4 regions of the Alteribacillus bidgolensis genome follow, and region 3 is predicted to be linked to each of the others. Evidence: riboswitches for the same ligand, from Rfam matches in the RefSeq annotation. Region 3 holds a riboswitch; each other region holds the start of a gene.

Region 1 (4,778 bases), 3.8 Mb from region 3:
TTTCATAACTTAATGCTAAGGCAATTTGATAAGCTACTTCTTCACGTGGAATATCATCTCTTTCAAAAGACCAATTTAGAATAGTAACTGGACCAGTCAGCATACCTTTTACCGGTTTTTCTGTTAAGGATTGAGCGAAGCGGGTTTCTTCCACGGTCATTGGATGTTCAAATGCTACATCATCATAAATAATTGGCGGTTTGACACAGCGAGAACCATAAGACTGGACCCAGCCGTTTTCAGTAAAAGCAAATCCATTTAATTTTTCACCGAAAAACTCCACCATATCATTTCGTTCAAACTCTCCATGTACAAGAACATCGAGCCCAATTTCCTCTTGAATATCAATCCATTCTTTGATTTTGTTTTGAATAAAAGTTTGATATTCGTTAATTGATTTTTCCCCTTTCCGAAAAGCTCGTCTTTCCAATCTCACCTCTTTGGTTTGCGGGAAGCTGCCAATAGTAGTAGTTGGAAGTAAAGGAAGCTTCCATTTATTATCCTGGTGAGTTTTACGTTCGGAGAAAGGCAGGCTGCGCTTAGATGGAAGTTTATTCTTCTCTCCTGTTATTTTCTCTGACTGCTGCCGAAAGGTTTCAGCGAAACGTTGGAATACCTTTTGATTTTTTTCCAACCATTTTTCATCAGGTTTTTTGTTCAACATATTAGTTAATGAATTTATTTCTTCTAATTTTTCATCCGCAAAAGAAAGACTATCTTTTAAAACAGGTGAAAGTTTTCTTTCACTGTTTGTTGAAACCGGAACATGAAGGAGACTGCTTGAAGGCTGCAGAAAATGGTTTCCTTCAGGGAGATAACTGGTGATTAACTCAAGTTCGCTATGTTTTTTCTGTAAATCGGCACGCCATACATTACGGCCATCAATCAAACCAACTCCCAGAGATTTATTTGCAGGAAATCCTTCCGTTTTCAGTGCTTGTATATTTTTCTCCCAGCCGTGAACAAAATCAAGGCCGATTCCATCAACAGGCAATGATACTAGTTTGGTATAGTGGTCTGCAGCTTCGAAATAGGTTTGAAGCATAATAGAAATATTGGGCACTTCTCGTTGAAATGTTTCATAAACTTTTTGAACAAAGAAATAATCTTCGATAGGAAATGAAGCGTTTAAAGAAGGCTCATCGATTTGTATCCAAGCTGCTCCTGCCTCTTCCAGTTCTTGAAGAATTTTAACGTATAATGGGACAAATTTTTGGAGCAAAGATCCAAAGCTTTCTTTTTTATACCCTTTTGAGAGTTTGAGAAAAGTTATTGGTCCAATAAGTACGGGTTTACCTTCTATACCTAACTCTTCCTTCACTTCTAAATAAGCTTTTAGCGGTTTATTTTCTGTTAAGGTTGGGATGGTCTCGTTAAGTTCAGGCACAATATAATGGTAATTTGTATTGAACCACTTGGTCATTTCACAAGCGGGAGCCTCTGCTGTACCTCGTGCCATTGCAAAATAAGTAGATAATGAAATTTTCTTATCGGTTGAGTGAAATCTCCTCGGAATGATTCCGAACATTACAGCTGTATCTAGCATGTGGTCATAAAAGGTAAAATCGCCAACTGGTATGCTTTGAATACCTTTGGCTTTTTGTTTTTTTAAATGATTTAAACGAAGATGTTTCATTTCTTTTAAAAATGTTTCTTCATCTAGTTCATTTTTCCATAAACGCTCTAATAGTTTTTTCCACTCTCTGTTTTCTCCGAGTCTTGGATAACCTAAATTACTGCTTGTCCATGTAATTCCCATCATTGCTTCCTCCTCAAATCTCTGCTTGAAATAAGATTACTTCATAAAAAAAGGATATTTTTACGATGCGCAGATGGGAGAACGCATGTAAAAATACCCTGGCTGTAAATAATATAACGCAGGAGCACCTCCCTATCTCCCGTAGGTTAAACGGTGCTGTTAAAACAGGCAGGTCTCCTGGCTTCAGTATCTTTGCCATAATAGCCTTCCCGATCTTTATCAGTGGCTGGTTATTATGACTCCTCTGTTACAGTGGCGGGACCGCGTCGGACTTTCACCGGACTTCCCTTTTAAATCTTAGAAAATTCTAAGATACCTGTTTCCGTTATATGGCTTTGTTATTGTAGAAAAACTATATATCTTGTCACGGGTTACTGTCAAGTATGTTTAAATATTAGGAGGAAAAGTTAAACCATATGTATGAGGTGAAAAATATGTCTTTTGAACCGATAGGTGCTGAATATTTCAATCAGTCCACCTTAGAAATGGCCAAAAGTCTTGTCGGCCAAATTTTAGTGAAAGAAACAGAAAGAGGATTAGCGGCAGGACGTATTGTGGAAACCGAAGCTTACATGGGACCTGATGACAGGGCCGCACATAGTTATCGAAACAGACGGACAAAACGAACAGAGGTTATGTTTAGTACACCTGGTCATGTGTACACGTATGAGATGCATACCCATTGTTTAGTTAATGTAGTGTGTGAAAAAACCGGGATACCGCAGGCTGTATTGATAAGAGCTGTAGAACCCGTTGAAGGCATCGAGCTCATGTATGAGCGGAGGGGAAATAAAAAAGAAAAAGATTTAACAAATGGTCCAGGAAAACTAACAAAAGCACTTGGAATTATAAAAGCTGATTATGGCCGGCGTTTTTATGAAAAGCCTTTATATATAGCAGAAGGCCAAGCACCATCATCTATTACGAGCGGCCCGCGGATAGGAATAGATAACTCAGGAGAAGCCAAAGATTATCCATGGAGATTTTGGGAAACGGGTAATCCATTTGTATCAAGATAAACTTGTTAACTTATTACCAAACATCTCCTTTGACAATAATAAATGTGCCTTGTATCCTAGTTAAACGTAGAAAACCTACTAAAACGATAAAATTTGAGGTGATTATAAATGCAAGCCCATGTTCCGCCTGTTTCAGAACAAAAAGGGGCGGAAAAAAGCAGCAGCTCGTTAAAGCAGGCTCAAATGCCGCTTGTAATAGGAGGTTTAATTGCTGCAGCAATTCTCTTTATTTTCCTGTCGTTAACCCAGAACATCGTGCAGCCATTGATGCTGATTATAGGTCTTTTATTAGGATACACTTTGTTTCATGCTCGCTTTGGCTTTACTTCAGCTTTTCGACGGTTTATGTCGGTAGGTAATGGTCAAGCGTTAAGGTCGCATATGGTAATGCTTGCAGCCGCAGTCACTCTGTTTGCTCCGATCTTAGCAACAGGTTTCACTTTCTTTGGCGGGACAGCAGAAGGCTACGTTGCCCCCGTAGGAGTGAGTCTTTTTGTTGGTGCGTTTATGTTCGGGGTCGGTATGCAGCTTGGAGGCGGCTGTGCTTCAGGAACACTTTATGCTGTTGGCGGTGGAAGGTCGGTAATGTTTATCACTTTGCTGTTCTTCATCATAGGTGCTACTATTGGGGCTTATCATTTTGATTTTTGGACAAATGATTTGCCAGCTTTTGAGCCAATTTCTTTAGCAACTTCCACAGGACTTGGATATGTTGGAGCCTGGTTTGTTTCTATTCTATTTTTCGGGCTCATTTTTATTATTACGCTTCGGATGGAAAAGAAAAAGAATCCGCCAAAAATGGCAGCTTTACCTTCCGCAAAAGGGTGGAAACGAATTTTTCGAGGATCATGGCCCTTAATAACAGCTGCAATAATGCTCGCCGTTTTAAACGCTTTAACCTTAACGACTCGCGGCCAGCCGTGGGGAATTACGTCCGCATTTACTCTGTGGGGATCAAAAGCAGCTGAAGCTGCTGGAATTGATGTATCCAGCTGGGGATATTGGCAAGCAAATGCAGATCAGCTGCAGGCTTCTATTTTTGCAGACTCGACTACAGTCTTAAATTTTGGTGTTATTTTAGGAGCTTTTCTTGCCTCAGCTGCAGGCGGACTTTTTAGGTTTAATAATATTACGCGGAAAAATGCTGCTGCTTCTATCATTGGCGGTTTACTGATGGGATATGGAGCCCGTCTTGCCTTTGGTTGTAATATCGGTGCATACTTTGGAGGAATTGCATCCTTTAGTCTACACGGTTATATTTGGGGTGTGCTTGCCCTTGCTGGAACATTTTTAGCGCTGTTCTTACGCCCGCTATTAGGTCTTTCGGTACCTAAATCTAAAGATTCGTTCTGTTAAAATAAAAAACAGCCTTGGGGGTACAGTTCAATTCACTCCTCAGGCTGTTTTTTCTATAGAAACTTATTTGTTTCTTCTAAAACCTCACTTATGCTGCGTTCTTGAATCACTAAATCAGCGTGATCGTCAAGTTCAGTAGTCGTTTTATTAATTATAACAAGTTTTGCTCCGTTTTCTTTTGCTTCAGCTGGAAACGCTGAAGCTGGTGCTACAGATAAACTTGAACCCAGCACAATGAATAAATCGGCCTTTGCTGTTTCTTGCTGAGCAAATTGTATTGCTTTTTCTGGAAGCATTTCTCCAAATAAAACGACATTAGGACGAAAAAAGCCGCCGCATTTGGGGCACGTTGTATTATTTTCGAGGTAAGCCTCACTAGATATTTGATAACCGCAATCATGACAGCGAAGTTCAGCAATAGATCCATGAAGCTCTGCCATATTTCTACTGCCGGCTTTTGAGTGAAGATCGTCAACATTTTGTGTAATAAGACTTTGCAGGAGTCCGTGATGTTCCCAGTCTGCCAGTGTATAGTGGCCGTTATTGGGCTTTACTTCTTCTAGAGACTTTATTCTTAATTGATAAAAAGAAAAGAAAGCTTCCCGGTTGTATTGCAAGGCTTCGGTACTTGCTAAAGCGATAGG
Region 2 (4,778 bases), 1.6 Mb from region 3:
GTCAATCAAAGGATGAATGTAATAGTATTCAATAGGGTGTGGGGTAAATTCTTTCACTTCACTTCTAGCCGCAAAGACTGTATCTGGATAGACAATAAACGACTGTGGCAGATCCTCATTTAACTGCTCCTGCATTCTCACAGCCAATTCATTACGCTTATCAACGTCTGTCGTTCGGTTGATTTCCTCAATCATCCTATCCATATCCTCTGATTCGTAGCTGCTCACATTTGATGAGCTCGACGAATGGTAAAAGATATTCTGGAAATATTGGGGGTCACCAGTATGAGTAGTCAACATGCTGTACATGGCGATGTCCCACTTTTCTGAAGAAAGAGCCTCATCAATGTTCTCCACTTGCCTCAAATGGACAGATATACCTTGGTCCAATAGTTCATTTTGTATAATTTCCCCCATAACCGTCAGCTCTGGCCGCTGTGGAAAGGTAAGCATAGTCAATTCAACAGTCTCCCCTTCTTTTTCCCACAAGCCTGATTCGTTTTTATTCCAATCAGATTTTTTCATGATTTCTTCTATGGATTGTGTTTCTTCTTCTGCCACTTCTCCAAATGGCAGAACGTCAGCAAACGGGCTATTGGCCGCTGTTCCTTTCCCCATCATGACTGACTGCACAATATCCTCTTTTGGAATCGAAGCATTGACGGCCTTTCGATGAGACAAATCCTTAAAAAACGGTGACTTCAGGTTATACAGCATCATGTGAGTACGAAGCGATGGCGTGGTTAACACTTCTATATCATCGTCGTTTTCTAATACCGGGAGATTATCTATCGGAATATCGGTGGCTGCATGTACTTCGCCGGATTGCAAGGCCATTAACCGCGTTTCTCCCTCTGAAATAAAACGAATTTCAATTTCGGATAGCAGTGCCTGCTTTCCCCAGTATTCGTCAAATCGCTCGACAATCAGTGACTCATCCTGATGAAACTCTTTTACCTGGAAAGCACCAGTAAGCGACGGAGAGGTAGTATCGTCTTTCATCGTAGAAACATCAGCAATGATGGTGGAGGGGTCAGCTAGATGCGGGATTAAAGCAGCGTTCGGCTCTTTTGTCACCATCTTCAGCGTATTATCATCCACCACTTCGATCGTTTCTAACTGAAGCAAATCGACCGTTTTTTGGTTGATGTCTAACGAGCGTTCCAGGGAAGCCTTCACGTTTTCGGCGTTCATTTTCTTTCCGTTATGGAAGGTGACGTTTTCTTGCAATTCGAAAATCCACGTGTTTTCATCTTCCTGTTCCCAATCTTTTGCCAGCCACGGCGACGGCTCAAGATTTTCATCTAATCGTACAAGGGTTTCAGCAATACCAGCCCTCATGACTTCCCAGCTTTCCCTTCCGTGAGGGTCCAGGTTTGCCGGGCTCCATGTAAACGCCACAGTAAACCTCTCATCATTCGTTGCTGCCTTTTCATTAGAGCCGTTTTTTTCCTCAGAAACAGAATCGTTTTGGCAAGCCGTCATAAACAGAAGGCTAATCACAATAAAAATAAAATTCCATGCATTTTTCATAATTTGCTCCTTTTTAGACCAACAAAAAAAGCATTTCAACCGTCGATAAAGAGGTCAGAAATGCTTGTCATTAATATAGGCACAATTCCGTTGCGGATCACTCGTTTTCCAGCAAACTCAGTGCTTTCGCATCCTAACCACCTCCCTATTGTCCCGTAGGTCTAACAGTGATGTTAAAATAGGCAGGTCTCCTGACTTAGGGCATGTCCTTTCAAACCTTCCCAGGCAGCATACCCAGTGGTGTTTTGAAAGGAATCAGCAGCTGTAGCTGACACCCCATACAGTGGCGGGTCCGTGTCGGATTCTAACCGACTTCCCTTTTAAGTAGATTCAGCGAGTTTCGCTTTCTCCAGCACCTATTTTCTTTCACTATTCAGTTGAAAAACTATAAATCTGAAATTCACCTTAACATAAGAATAGCTTTTCACGTATTTAATGTCAATCTATTCCTCCAATAATCCAAAAGAGTTGTGACGTAAAAATATATAGACATCACCGGCTTTAGCGTCATTCTAATATAGACCCTTACATTCGGAAGTTAGTAGTTCCTATCTCAAAGAACGACTCTCACCTTATCTAGTTTTTCAGCCGTGCGGTATATCCGTTGGCATACCTTTTCTTGCCGAATGGCTTCAGCCTCCGTTCTGCCGGATCCATCTGTGCTTCATACCCTCAGCGCATGAAGGAGTATTGACGAGACGGTTTTAGAAAACAATGTATTCTGGTAAAATTCCTGCTTTTAACGCTAGAAAGTATTTATAAAAGAACTTGTCGCGCGCCCTATTCATGAATAATGGAAGGTTTACCTCATTTCATTCCATTCCTTTTTTTATTCTCCCATTACTGTTAGTATAAATGTAAAGAAAAGCAACAAGTCCAAATAAAATACCTCCTAACAAGAAAAACGGTTCAACAATAATTAATAGTAACGGAACTGGTTCTACTTGCAGCATGCTTTGAATAGCTCCTATACCCCCACGCAGGCCCAATACTACACACGCAATCCATGCTAAAGTGAGCAACAACCAAGATGGAAACTTTCTTCCCCATGCTTGAACAAGTGCAAGAGCAATAAAAGCAGCAATAAAACATAGCACTATTGTCATTAGATTAATCACAAATAACTCTTCACTCATCGTCCTCCCTTCAAATCCTGCAGTGCCCCCTGCAGCCCAGTAAATGTGAACTAATCCGAAAAGAGTCGACCAAGCAAACGCTGCAAATCCAGTAAAAAATAACCATTTTTTTGATTTACTTTGAGGACGACTATCATTATTCTTTTTAATTGTAATAACTCCTTTCATAAACAACATAAAATTTATCAAAAAATGGTATACCACAACTTTTGAAAGTTTCAGAACAATCACAACAGAAATTTCACTTCAATTTTTTATTATTAATCTCTTTTTTTAATCCAAACTTACTTTTAACAGCAAAAAAAGAAGGAGTCTCCTTTAAAAAAACAACAATTCGAAAGTTCCTTTTCCCAATTTATCTTATTCGGAATTCTGTACGCGGAGAATCTCATGGAATTTTTCCTATAACCTGCTTTAACGTCACTACTATAAGAAAGAAGCTAACAATCACTAAAAAGAGCCATGAACTCACCTTTTCTAGATGAACGAGACTCCATGCATCAGTTTGATTTGGATATTCCCAAGCTCCAAAGAATGTTGCTATATTTCCAGCTATCCATATTAGAAAAACTCGACTTACCGCCAAGTCCTTATGGTGGAAGTCGTAGTTTTGCTTATACTTTGATCCTTTAGCAAAATTAAATTTTCCTAAAGAATAAAAAATCCGATGAGCACAAAGGGGCGAGCGGCATACGGTAACGAGTTCCTTCAATTTCGTATGTGAGCCATGATTGCCAAAAGACGAGAATAACAAGTCCAGATAACCACTAACGAAAGTCAATCCAATAATGGTGGTAAAAAAATTCAAATGAATTGCAGCTCCAAGAGGTACAACCACCAAAGGCAAACATGATAGGGCCTGCTCCCAACCAAAACCAACGAGTTGTTTTAAGCTCTCATGATTTAAGCCTCCAAAGTTTTTCTTTATTAATTTTGGGTTTCTTCATCACTTCGGTATTCTAAAATATCACCGGGTTGACATTCTAAAGCTTGACAAATCGCCTCTAAAGTTGATAATCGAATCGCCTTTGCCTTTCCATTTTTCAATATAGACAGGTTAGCCATTGTTATTCCAACTCTCTCCGAAAGTTCTGTTACGCTCATTTTCCTTTTAGCTAACATCACATCAATATTGATTATAATCGCCATTGTTTTCACCTCAGACTATTAAGTCATTTTCTGATTTTATATCAATCGCTTCTTGTAAAAGCCTTTGAAGAACAGCAGCAAAGACAGCTATAACCACCGAAGCAAAAATTGGAATCATTCCGATTATCACAAGACCTGGGGCATCGTCTAACTGTGCAAAGATATAGAAGAAAGGCAAACCTGCCACATACAAACCGCTGATTATGATTGCACAGTATTTTATTTTCTTTAAAGCTCTTACAGAAATATTAGAGAACGCTTTGTTCTTATCAATATAGCTTAGAAGTCGGAACGCCTGATACAACGCAACGAAAAACGGTATCACTGATACATACATAATGATTAAAATGGGATATAGTATATGGGCATAATCTGGATTTATTGGGTTATTCGCTAACCAAGGTAAGCCAAATATACATAAAGCAAGAACTGGAGTTCCAATTAGAAAAACAGCCAATCTTAAAAAGAGTGTTGACCCTTGTTTCATAAAAAGCACCTCACTTAGAATATTTTCAACTTGATTTTATATTTAAATTTATCGTTTTGCAATAAAAAGTTATTGCATTTAATTATATTATTGTTGTAATAGAATTATCCTTTTAAGTTATAGAGCAGTTCTTTGAGGAATGCTTTTTTTCTACTTTAGGAATGTTTAACTTTGTTAAAGGTTCAAAGTATAAGCAAAATACGACTGAATTCTTGTGTGGTCAATGCTACATCTTTTCAGTTTATCTTTATTTGACGCGACAATTTGTTGATAGAAAATCTTTGGGTAGGTATTTTATACCATCCTGAAAAATATTTAAATATTACTTGACAGGAATATTCCTTACATGGAATAATTTATTCAACAACAAGGTGCGACATAGATTAAGTGAAAAACTCGGAGGTGATATTCTTAATATAACAACAAGAAAAATACACATGTTAGGAGAGAATTCACCATGAATGTACAAACAT
Region 3 (4,778 bases):
GAGAAACCCTCCCCCCGTAAAGATTGACATTGGCAAAAGCAGCCGATGGTCGGGGCCAAATAAAAGCCGAACCAGGTGAGGAATGACTAGTCCAACAAACCCAATTGTTCCAGACACAGAAACGGCTGCCCCGGTTAAAAGAGAAGCACCAGCTAGAATAGTCATTCTGCGTTTATCCGTATCTACGCCTAACGTTTTTGCCGTTTCTTCTCCAAACACTAACGCATTCAACTCTTTTCTATTTGCGAACAACAAACCTGCTCCTAATACAAAAAAAGGGACATTTAACCATATATAGTCCCAGCCTCTCATGGCTACACTGCCCATAAGCCAAGATATAATCTGCCTTAACTCATCCTCTGTTAAAGCAATTAAAAGCGAAATCAGTGATCCTAAAAATGAACTAACAATGATACCTGCTAATATAATGGTTTCTGTTGTTAATGATTTTTCTATAAAACGTACAAAACCCAATAAGAAAAACAAGGTTAGAAAACCAGTAAGTATACTGACTACAGGTAAAGTAAAGCTGCCTAAAAGCGGAATCGACAACCCTAAAAATAATACGAAAACAGCTCCTAAAGCAGCCCCTGACGATACACCAAGTGTATATGGATCTGCGAGAGGATTTTTTAACAAACCTTGAAATGCCGCTCCAGCTAAAGCTAGAGATGAGCCAACTAGAGCAGCTAATAATACGCGCGGCAGCCGTATATTCCATATAATCGTTGCATGTGTTTCGTTTATTGTGACAGGCATATCCAAATTCCATAGCGAACGCCATAAAACTTCCGCACTCGTTAGAAAAGGAATCGATAAACTGCCCGCTGAAATACCAATGCTAATACAAACGAAAAGAAATACTGCCCCGATTAAATAACAAAGGATCGCTTTACTAGTTTGAGAATTCATCTGGATATACCAGCTCAGCTAATTGTTCAGTACCTTCAGTCAGCCGCGGACCAGGACGACTTACAGTATCATTGTCTATATCATGAATATCATCGTTTTCAATAGCAGGCACCTGTTCCCATCCAGCTCTTTCTTTGATTTCAGCTGATGGATCATCTACATAATGTCCGTACGTGGTTATAATAACCTCTGGATTAAGCGCAACTGCCTCTTCTTCACTATATTGAATCCAGCCTTCTTCCTCTCCAGCTGCGTTTTCTGCATTAATCGTTTCGAGCATTTCATTTATAAAAGTTCCTTGTCCCGTAGTAAAGATTTCAGGAGGCGGCTGTATTTCTACCCAAACCGTTTTGCGCTCATCCTCCGTTATACTTTCTGCCTGTTCTTCAATTTCTATGATATCCTCTTTCATATCTGAAATAATCGTTTCTGCTTCTTCTTCTGTTCCGGTAGCTTGTGCAATCATTTCGATGGAACCATACGCATCTTCAAATGAAGAAGCGTCATTTACGATTAATACATCAATACCAGCTTCTTCTATCTGCTTTAAGCCTTCTTCTGAACCATGAGCCGAAGAAGCGTGAGCTAAAACGAGGTCCGGCTCTAAAGAAAGAAGAGTTTCCACATCAAAATCCATATCTCCGACACTTTGCTTTTCTGTTGCTTCTTCTGGGTAATTGCAATAATCTGTTACCCCAACGATTTCATCACCTAGCCCTAGTGCGAATGCTATTTCTGTATTACTTGGAACAAGACTAACGATACGCTCAGGCTTTTCATCAATACTTACTTCTTCACCTCTGCCATCTGTTACCTCGATCGGAAATTCTCCAGCTGATTGCTCTTCTTGTTCATTTTCTTCGTTCATATCAGAAGAAGAACTTTCTTCACTCGTCCCGCAAGCTGACAAAAATAAAATACTAAAAGAAGTAAAAATGAATCCTATCCACCTTTTCATAATATTTCCCCCTTGTATATATGTAATTGGATACTAAAAAAACTCCCCTTCGAAGAGGAGAGCGGAATGTTCTTGATGTTACTGTAACCAGCACAGATCAGTCATTCGGCCGCACCTTTTCCTCGAAGGTTCATCACCGTGCTAAAGGCAGGTCTCCTGACTTACGCGAAAATGTTCGCCTTCCCGTCCATCTTTTAGACAGTGGCATAAAGAACAAATTCAAATGTGCGATTACAGTGGCGGGACCGTGCCGGATTTACACCGGGCTTCCCTTTTAACATACATTTTCATGTATGACCTTTAGCATACGTTTATTTTATTTTACAGTCTTTTTTAATTATACATAAAAAAACTTCATATGAAATATATTTTTAATTAATTTTTTTGACATATGAAAATTTGTCTAGGTGAATTCTCACTATGATAAGAAGAAGCATCATAATCTCCAAACAGGTGCAAAACGTTAAAATCGTTTCTTTCAAGCATTTTTTTTAAAGCCGCCTGTTCGTATAACTTAACACTTTCCTGATATTCTCTTTTTGTGTCGTCTTCTTTTATTGTAATTCGCTTAAAAACAAACTCTGGTGAGATTTCACGTTCTTGGATAACGTGCAGACCATCTTTCATGGATTCATCTTTTGGAACGAGTGTATTTTTAACATAAGCAGGGTTTAAATAATCGAAACAAAACCAGCCCCCGCTTTTCAATGCTTCTGCTGCTCGAGTAAATACAAGTTCATTTTCTGCATCATCCGAAAAATATCCAAAACTCGTAAACAAGTTAAAGGCAGCGTCAAACTCCTGCAGCAAAGGCACATCCCTAATATCTGCTCTCTGATAATGAACGGGAAGGCCTGAGGTTAAATCGATGGCTTTTTTTAATAGAGCTGGTGACAAATCTATACCGGTTACATGCAGCCCTTTTCTTGCCAGCCACCTTGCATGTCTGCCGTTTCCGCAGCATAAATCTATCGCTTTCATCCCTCTTTCAAGCGGTAGATATTTCATAATATGAGTTAGTTCATTTGCTGCTTTTTCTTCGTCTCTATGGTCATAAATACGCAGGTAATCTTCTTGAAAATGTTCTTCAAACCATGATTTCATAGAGTTTCCTCCAAATGTTAAAGCATTTCTTATTCCTTATCTTTTTCTCTTGGAATATAAAAATGAAATGTCGTCCCTTCATGCAGCTTACTGTGAACAGTTATTTCACCGCTATGAGCTTCGACAATATTTTTAGCGATAGCAAGCCCTAACCCCGTGCCGCCTTTTCCTCTCGTTCTTGCTTTATCTGCTTTATAAAAACGCTCAAATACATACGGCAAGTCTTCTTCTGGTATTCCTGAACCACTATCTTTTATTTCTACTGTAATTCCGTTAGCGGAATTATTAATCATCATCTTCACATAGCCGTGAACACTGGTATGGCGTATAGCGTTATGAATAAGGTTTGTCATCACTTGTTCCACACGGTCTGGGTCTATATATGCTTGTTCAAATTCATTACATTGCATTAATTTCAATTCTACCTCTGCCTCTTTAGCTAAACCTTGGAATTTTTTATGAATTCTTTCGCTGAATGATGGTATATGAATCCACTGTTTTTCTAGTTGTATATGACCTGCCTCCATGCGTGCCAGGTCTAGAAGTTCATTAACCAACCTGCCCATTCTCATAGACTCATCATAAATAATACGGCCGATTTCTTTTTTATCTTCTTCACTAGCAGCAATATCATCGATAATTGCCTCGCTGTAGCCTTGGAGCATAGAAATCGGGGTGCGCAGCTCATGTGAAACGTTAGCTATGAAATCTTTACGAAGTTTATCATGCTGCCTTTCTTCTGTCATATCCCGTATGACCGCCACAATACCTCGTACAAATTGTTTATCATAGAGCGGTGTCATTAGTACAACGTAACTTCGGCCTTGTACGTCCATTTCTATCATTTGTTCTTGTTCTAACGCCACAACCCTTTGAAACAATTTTTTAACTTCTTTTGGAAGCAGCTCTTTTTCATTGTTTAATTCATGATAGTGTTCATATTGATATGACTGTAAAAAACGGTCTGCCGGCGGATTAGTCACTACTATTGTCCCTTTTCTGTCCATTGTAATAACTCCGTCAGCCATACTGCTTAGAATTCTGCTCAATTGTTCTTTTTCTTGATTTAAAGCAGTTATATTTTGGTTTAATTCCCGCCTCATTTTATTAAAGGCGTTACCTAATTGACCGATTTCATCATTTGTTAAAATCGGAACTTTTGTTTCAAAATTTCCTTTTGCTACTTCTAACGCAAGTTCGCGCATTTTACGAAGAGGTGCAGTAATTCTAGTAGAAAGAAAAAAAGCAAATACTGTCGTTAAAATAATGGCTATTCCAGCAGATAATAAAATAATTTGTTTTGTTTCTCCGGTTGTATCTTCAATAATAGACAGCGATTGATAAAGATATAATGACCCTGCTTCTCCGTCTGTTGTTTCAAACGGCATCCCTACCACAAAAATCTCATTATGAATTTCTTCTCCATTTTCATATACAGGAAAATCACCATGAGTTATAACTGATTCGTCAGCACTATCAAGAGATAACCTTTCGTCTTCTTTAAACAAGGATAGCGGCAGATGAATTTTTGTTTCCGGATTGGAAGATTCCCATTCCTCTCCATTTTGAAAAACAACTACAGTCGTATCATACGAATCTGCAATTTTTTCCACTGTATTAAGCGCTTCAGACGGATTGTCATACTCTTCTAATACAGAAACGATAACATTTGCATGATTCGTCAATTGTTCTTCTGCTTCTGTAATATGAAACCTTTCAAAAAATTGCAGCAGCAAGACGGTTAGTATTAAAAGAACAACAAGAACTAATAGTAATATCGTGATCCATAGTTTACCAACGACGC
Region 4 (4,778 bases), 230 kb from region 3:
AAAAGGGCCTTGCATCGCCACAATATCTTTTTGAGCTATACCAAGCTCTTTACACTTTTCCATATTTTCTAAGCGCGGAAGCATCCGGCAGATCATTCTTACGTTTTCATCTTTCACAAGTTTTTCGGCAAAAACTCTTAATGTTTTGCTTCCTGTTGTCAGAAAAACCGTGCCGCCCTTTTCAGCAGCTTTCTTGGCTGCTTCTTCATAAGAATCTACTTTGTTTACTTTTTTATCGTAGGTATGAATCGAACTTCGCTCATAGCGAATATATGGAATTCCAGCTTCTTCGGCAGATTGTATCGCATGGCGGGAAGCTTCTTCTGCAAACGGGTGAGACGCATCAACTACTACTCTGGCCATTTTTTCTTTTAACACTGACGTCATTTGATCTGCCGATAACCGTCCAGTTCTAGTGTTAATCCCGCTTGCTTCCAGTTTTTCAGCAGCTTCGTCTGTTACAACCGATGCTAAAAGGGAGTGCCCATCTTGATTTATCTTTTCAGCCAATTCTTTTGCATCACTTGTGCCTGCGAGCATAAATATCATGGCCGTTCTCCTTTCACCGTTTGAACTGCTTCTTCTTTGTCCTCGTTATGACTATGAGGATGATCGTGATCATGATGATGGTGATGATCAATTCCCATATGTTCTACAGCAAACAGTCTGTATTGACACATGTCACAATTTAAGCTCGCATTTCCTTGAAGTGCTTCTTTTGCTCTTTCTTCCAAAATGATTTCAAGCCGCGGATGAAAGCCAATTGGTTTCGTCATAGAAAAATCTAAACCTGGATATTCGGTTTCAAAAGCTGATAGTTTCTCATCCATTCGATCTACTAAAATACCGCTGAAGAAAAAGTACGGAACCATGATTATTCTCTTCGCTCCAAGCCGCGAAAGCCGGTTCACCCCTTCTTCTACTGTTGGTTTAGTAACACCGATATAAGAGATTTCCACTACCTGATGATCCAATTTTTCGGTAAGCAGCCGGGAAAGCTTAAACAATTCACTATTAGCATCTGCATCACTGCTGCCTCGTCCGACAAGAAGTACGGCGGTGTCTGCGTCTCCTTCCTCTGGCAGCATGGTTTCATCTGCTAACTTCTCCTGTAAAATATTTACCATTTCTGGGTGAATTCCAATTGGCCGTCCGTATGTAAAACGAACGTTTGGATACTTTTCTTTCGCTTCATCCATTGCATGAGGGATATGAATTTTGGAATGTCCTGCCGGGAAAAACATAATAGGAACCAATGCAACATTGTCAGCTCCTCGTTTAACACACGCGTCAATGCCATCTGATATCGTTGGCGCTGCAAACTCTAGAAACCCCGTTTCAACAATTGGTACGTCTATGGTCTGTTTTACTTTCTCTACAAACGATAATATATTCTCGTTTCCTTCTCGTTTACGGCTTCCGTGGCCAATAAAAAGTACAGCCTTCATTAGCTTCCTCCCTCTATTCGCATGGATTGTCCACTTTTACAGGTTCCGGCATCTTTTGATATTGGAAACCTTGAATATTTTGTATACGTTTAAAAAACTTGTGAAACCTTTCGTTTGGCAGCCCTTTTTCTCTGTATTCTTCAATGACGTTTACCATCGTTTCCACTAGTTTATCTGGTGAAAGACCTTCTGCTACGGGCTGGCCGGTATGAGCATTTCGTCCGGTTGTTTTTGCGCCTAGAAATAAGTCAAACGCACCTCTTCGGTAAATGATCCCAATATCATCTGTGACCGCACCATAACATGCCATTCCGCAGCCATTAAATCCTATATTCATTACCTTTGGAACTTTTAAACCTCCCAATTTTTCTTGTAATTCTTCTGCATATGGGATACCGTCTTTCTTTTCACCGTCACAAAAATCACATGCTTTCACATGTATGACATCTCCAACAGGAGAAATCAGCCACCCGTCCTGCTCAAGCTTTCTTGTAATCGTCTGCGGCTCATCCGTTTCTAGAGACACCTGTAAATAGTGGCTGGTTGTATAGGAAACTTCCCCCTTTTCACCAATTACCTCTGCTAAGAAAGCAAGCTGCTTTGCATTCACTTTTTTATTCCATACGCCTGGAGAAACAGCAAATTCAAAAACAGCCGTTTGTTTAAAAATAGGACTTTCATTTGCGGGCTTTTCAGGAGCTTTCCCCATTACAGCGGAAAGGGCTTCCTCAGCTAGTTCAACTGAGTTCAGGGACGTTAGTTTTTTTGGTGATACGGATGAATTAGCTTCCTCGTCTTTTCCGCCATGCATCGCCCAAGGTTCCGCTTCACGTTTCAAGCGCTGAGCTGGCTTTAAAGGCTGTTTTTCTTCTCCTAATGTATATTTCCGTTGATATCCTCGCGGAGTGATCATTTTTCCATCATAGTAAAATGTAGAATTATTTCCGATAATGACCGTCGTCAGCATTCCAATTTCATACTCAAGCATATGTTCAAGGTCCGTCATAACAATATGCTGTCTTTCTCGAAAAGCGCTTTTCACAAGGCCTACTGGCGTTTTCGGGTCACGGTGTTCTAATAAAATCCGCTGCGTTTCTTCTATTTGGCGTGTTCGTTTACCGCTTTTCGGATTATAAAGAGCGATAATAAAATCCGCTTTTGCTGCTGCTTCTACTCTTGTCATAATGAGTTCCCAAGGAGTTAGGTGGTCGCTGAGGCTGATAGTACAAGCATCATGCATCACCGGAGCACCTAGAAGGGAAGCACAAGAATTAATTGCTGAAACACCAGGTATAATTTCGACACTAATCCCTTCATCCTCTTTCCAGCCTTTTTCAATTAACACTTCGTAAACAAGACCAGCCATCCCGTATAACCCAGCATCTCCACTCGATATAACCGAGACTTTTTTTCCGTTTTCGGCTTGCTTGACAGCTTCTTGGGCTCTGCTTACTTCTTCTGTCATCCCTGTCCGCACTAACTCTTTCCCTTGTATTAAGTGGCTGACAAGATCCATATACGTTTTGTAGCCAATGACACTATCAGAGTCTACAATTGCTTCTTTTGCCCGGTGTGTCATATGGGCTTCATCACCTGGACCAAAGCCAACTACGAATATCTTTCCGGCTGTCATACATATCATCCTTTCATTTTAGAATTAGTGAAAGTTTATGAAACATAAAAAAGCATCTTTAACATTCATGGAGAATGTTAAAGATGCTTAGTATTCACGAGATTAATAGGTTGCTCCTGCGGTCAAACAGAGCAGTGAAAACCCACGCACTTTAACACCTCCCTATGGCCCGTAGGTTAAACGGTGTTGTTGAAAAAGGCAGGTCTCCTGGCTCCTGGTATTCATCAGCTTATCCTTCCCCCCGGTTTATGACGCCGAAAGTGGTTTAGCAAGCAGACAACCCAGTTACAGTGGCGGGACCGCGCCGGTTTTTCACCGGACTTCCCTATTAAGAAAACAGTTTCATAGGCTGTTTTCACCTTTTTCCAATATGCAGTTTTTTATGGTTATAAATATAGTCTATAAAAAACAGACTAGAATAAATTTCTATCATTGTCAATCTAATTTCACTCTTTGTCTCATTTTTCAGCAGACTCTAAAGTGGTATTCAAAAATAAAACCACCAAATAAAGTTTTGGTGGTTTGTATCCGTGCAGATGTTCAAATATATATGCTTGGGTGTATTATTTTTGTACGTTAGCTGCTTGTGGTCCGCGTTGACCGTCCACAATGTCAAAAGAAACGCTTTGTCCTTCTTCTAAAGTTTTAAACCCTTCGTCTTGAATAGCAGAGAAGTGTACGAATACATCGTCAGCACCTTCACGTTCAATAAATCCAAATCCTTTTTCTGCATTAAACCATTTTACTGTACCTTGTTCCATGTTCCATTTCCTCCTTGTGCGTTTAAAACACACAACATTTATTCTTAAATCTTGTTCTACTCTGCGGTAAGACGAAATAGGTTATCCCTTTTTCTAACTTTAAGAAGCATGAACAAACTTAAGTAAATTCACTTTACCATGTTTTTCAAATGAATGCAAGCACTCTTGCCAGAATCTTTTGTGATGCAAATCACAGATAGAATCAATATTTGTTGTTAGACTTTTGTTAAATTAAACAGTTAAGGAGGTTAACTATGCTTGAAGTTGCCCTCACCTTTCCAAATAAAGGGATAAAAGAGATTGACAATGCGTTTTATGATGCACATTTTTATAAAAATAAACAGAACTATGTCTTAAAAAGTATACTAGAATCCACCAATACAGAAGTAACAGGGAATATCATTTCTGCTTTCTCAAAAATCACCATTACTTTCTCTGAAAACCTTTCTATGAATGACTATCAGCTGATTAGAGAAGCAATATTTCTATTGGCTCACCATCTTCAAGCTGATATGGATGATACGAAAGCGTTCATGGGGTATTTAGAAAATGGACAAAAAGCGTATTTATTTCACGAATGGAAAAATTGGAAGGCCTTTCTTTTACATGCGAAGTATAAATCGATGAAAGGTCAGAAAGTGGAAGTAAAGAGCAAAGCAGGTGCTTGGCGGGGAATTTTACTAGATTATCAAGAAACATTTGTTAATAGCGAGTGTATAATAACCTATTGTACTTTATTAACTGCATTGGGTGAAAAAAGAGTGAACGGAAAGTTTCTTCATGTGGAAGCAACCGGTGAGTTTATCTAAAAAGAAAAGGAGAAGCTAAATGATTCGCTCATCTAGCTTTTCTGATTTATATTGTGCAGATTTCTACAGGACACTCCCCGCACTGTAAATAATCTTTTAAATAAGCAATATCAAGCAGTAAAATATG

What was found. Region 3 has a riboswitch for cobalamin ahead of CEF16_RS03065 (ABC transporter substrate-binding protein). Riboswitches for the same ligand answer to the same signal wherever they lie in the genome.
Region 1: linked by a shared signal. The riboswitch ahead of metE (5-methyltetrahydropteroyltriglutamate--homocysteine S-methyltransferase) and the one ahead of CEF16_RS03065 (ABC transporter substrate-binding protein) in region 3 are both predicted to bind cobalamin.
Region 2: linked by a shared signal. The riboswitch ahead of CEF16_RS10945 (ABC transporter substrate-binding protein) and the one ahead of CEF16_RS03065 (ABC transporter substrate-binding protein) in region 3 are both predicted to bind cobalamin.
Region 4: linked by a shared signal. The riboswitch ahead of cobJ (precorrin-3B C(17)-methyltransferase) and the one ahead of CEF16_RS03065 (ABC transporter substrate-binding protein) in region 3 are both predicted to bind cobalamin.

What each region holds. Positions count from the first base shown of each region.
Region 1 covers NZ_KZ614149.1:4,327,474-4,332,251, forward strand. Annotated here, with positions in the region: gene metE (5-methyltetrahydropteroyltriglutamate--homocysteine S-methyltransferase) at 1-1,759, opposite strand, end outside; cobalamin riboswitch at 1,910-2,094, opposite strand; gene CEF16_RS21285 (DNA-3-methyladenine glycosylase) at 2,176-2,778, shown strand; gene CEF16_RS21290 (YeeE/YedE family protein) at 2,887-4,134, shown strand; gene CEF16_RS21295 (NAD-dependent protein deacylase) at 4,188-4,778, opposite strand, start outside.
Region 2 covers NZ_KZ614149.1:2,194,103-2,198,880, forward strand. Annotated here, with positions in the region: gene CEF16_RS10945 (ABC transporter substrate-binding protein) at 1-1,533, opposite strand, end outside; cobalamin riboswitch at 1,698-1,908, opposite strand; gene CEF16_RS10950 (DUF3995 domain-containing protein) at 2,346-2,858, opposite strand; partial or broken gene CEF16_RS23270 (DUF817 family protein) at 3,058-3,510, opposite strand; gene CEF16_RS10965 (helix-turn-helix domain-containing protein) at 3,597-3,818, opposite strand; gene CEF16_RS10970 (DUF2975 domain-containing protein) at 3,829-4,305, opposite strand; gene CEF16_RS10975 (ArsR/SmtB family transcription factor) at 4,763-4,778, shown strand, end outside.
Region 3 covers NZ_KZ614149.1:570,174-574,951, reverse strand. Annotated here, with positions in the region: gene CEF16_RS03070 (FecCD family ABC transporter permease) at 1-912, opposite strand, end outside; gene CEF16_RS03065 (ABC transporter substrate-binding protein) at 896-1,870, opposite strand; cobalamin riboswitch at 2,000-2,187, opposite strand; gene CEF16_RS03060 (class I SAM-dependent methyltransferase) at 2,246-2,974, opposite strand; gene CEF16_RS03055 (ATP-binding protein) at 3,004-4,778, opposite strand, start outside.
Region 4 covers NZ_KZ614149.1:797,613-802,390, reverse strand. Annotated here, with positions in the region: gene cobK (precorrin-6A reductase) at 1-549, opposite strand, end outside; gene CEF16_RS04130 (sirohydrochlorin chelatase) at 546-1,448, opposite strand; gene cobJ (precorrin-3B C(17)-methyltransferase) at 1,462-3,081, opposite strand; cobalamin riboswitch at 3,262-3,459, opposite strand; gene CEF16_RS04120 (cold-shock protein) at 3,645-3,842, opposite strand; gene CEF16_RS04115 (hypothetical protein) at 4,097-4,651, shown strand; gene CEF16_RS04110 (Crp/Fnr family transcriptional regulator) at 4,698-4,778, opposite strand, start outside.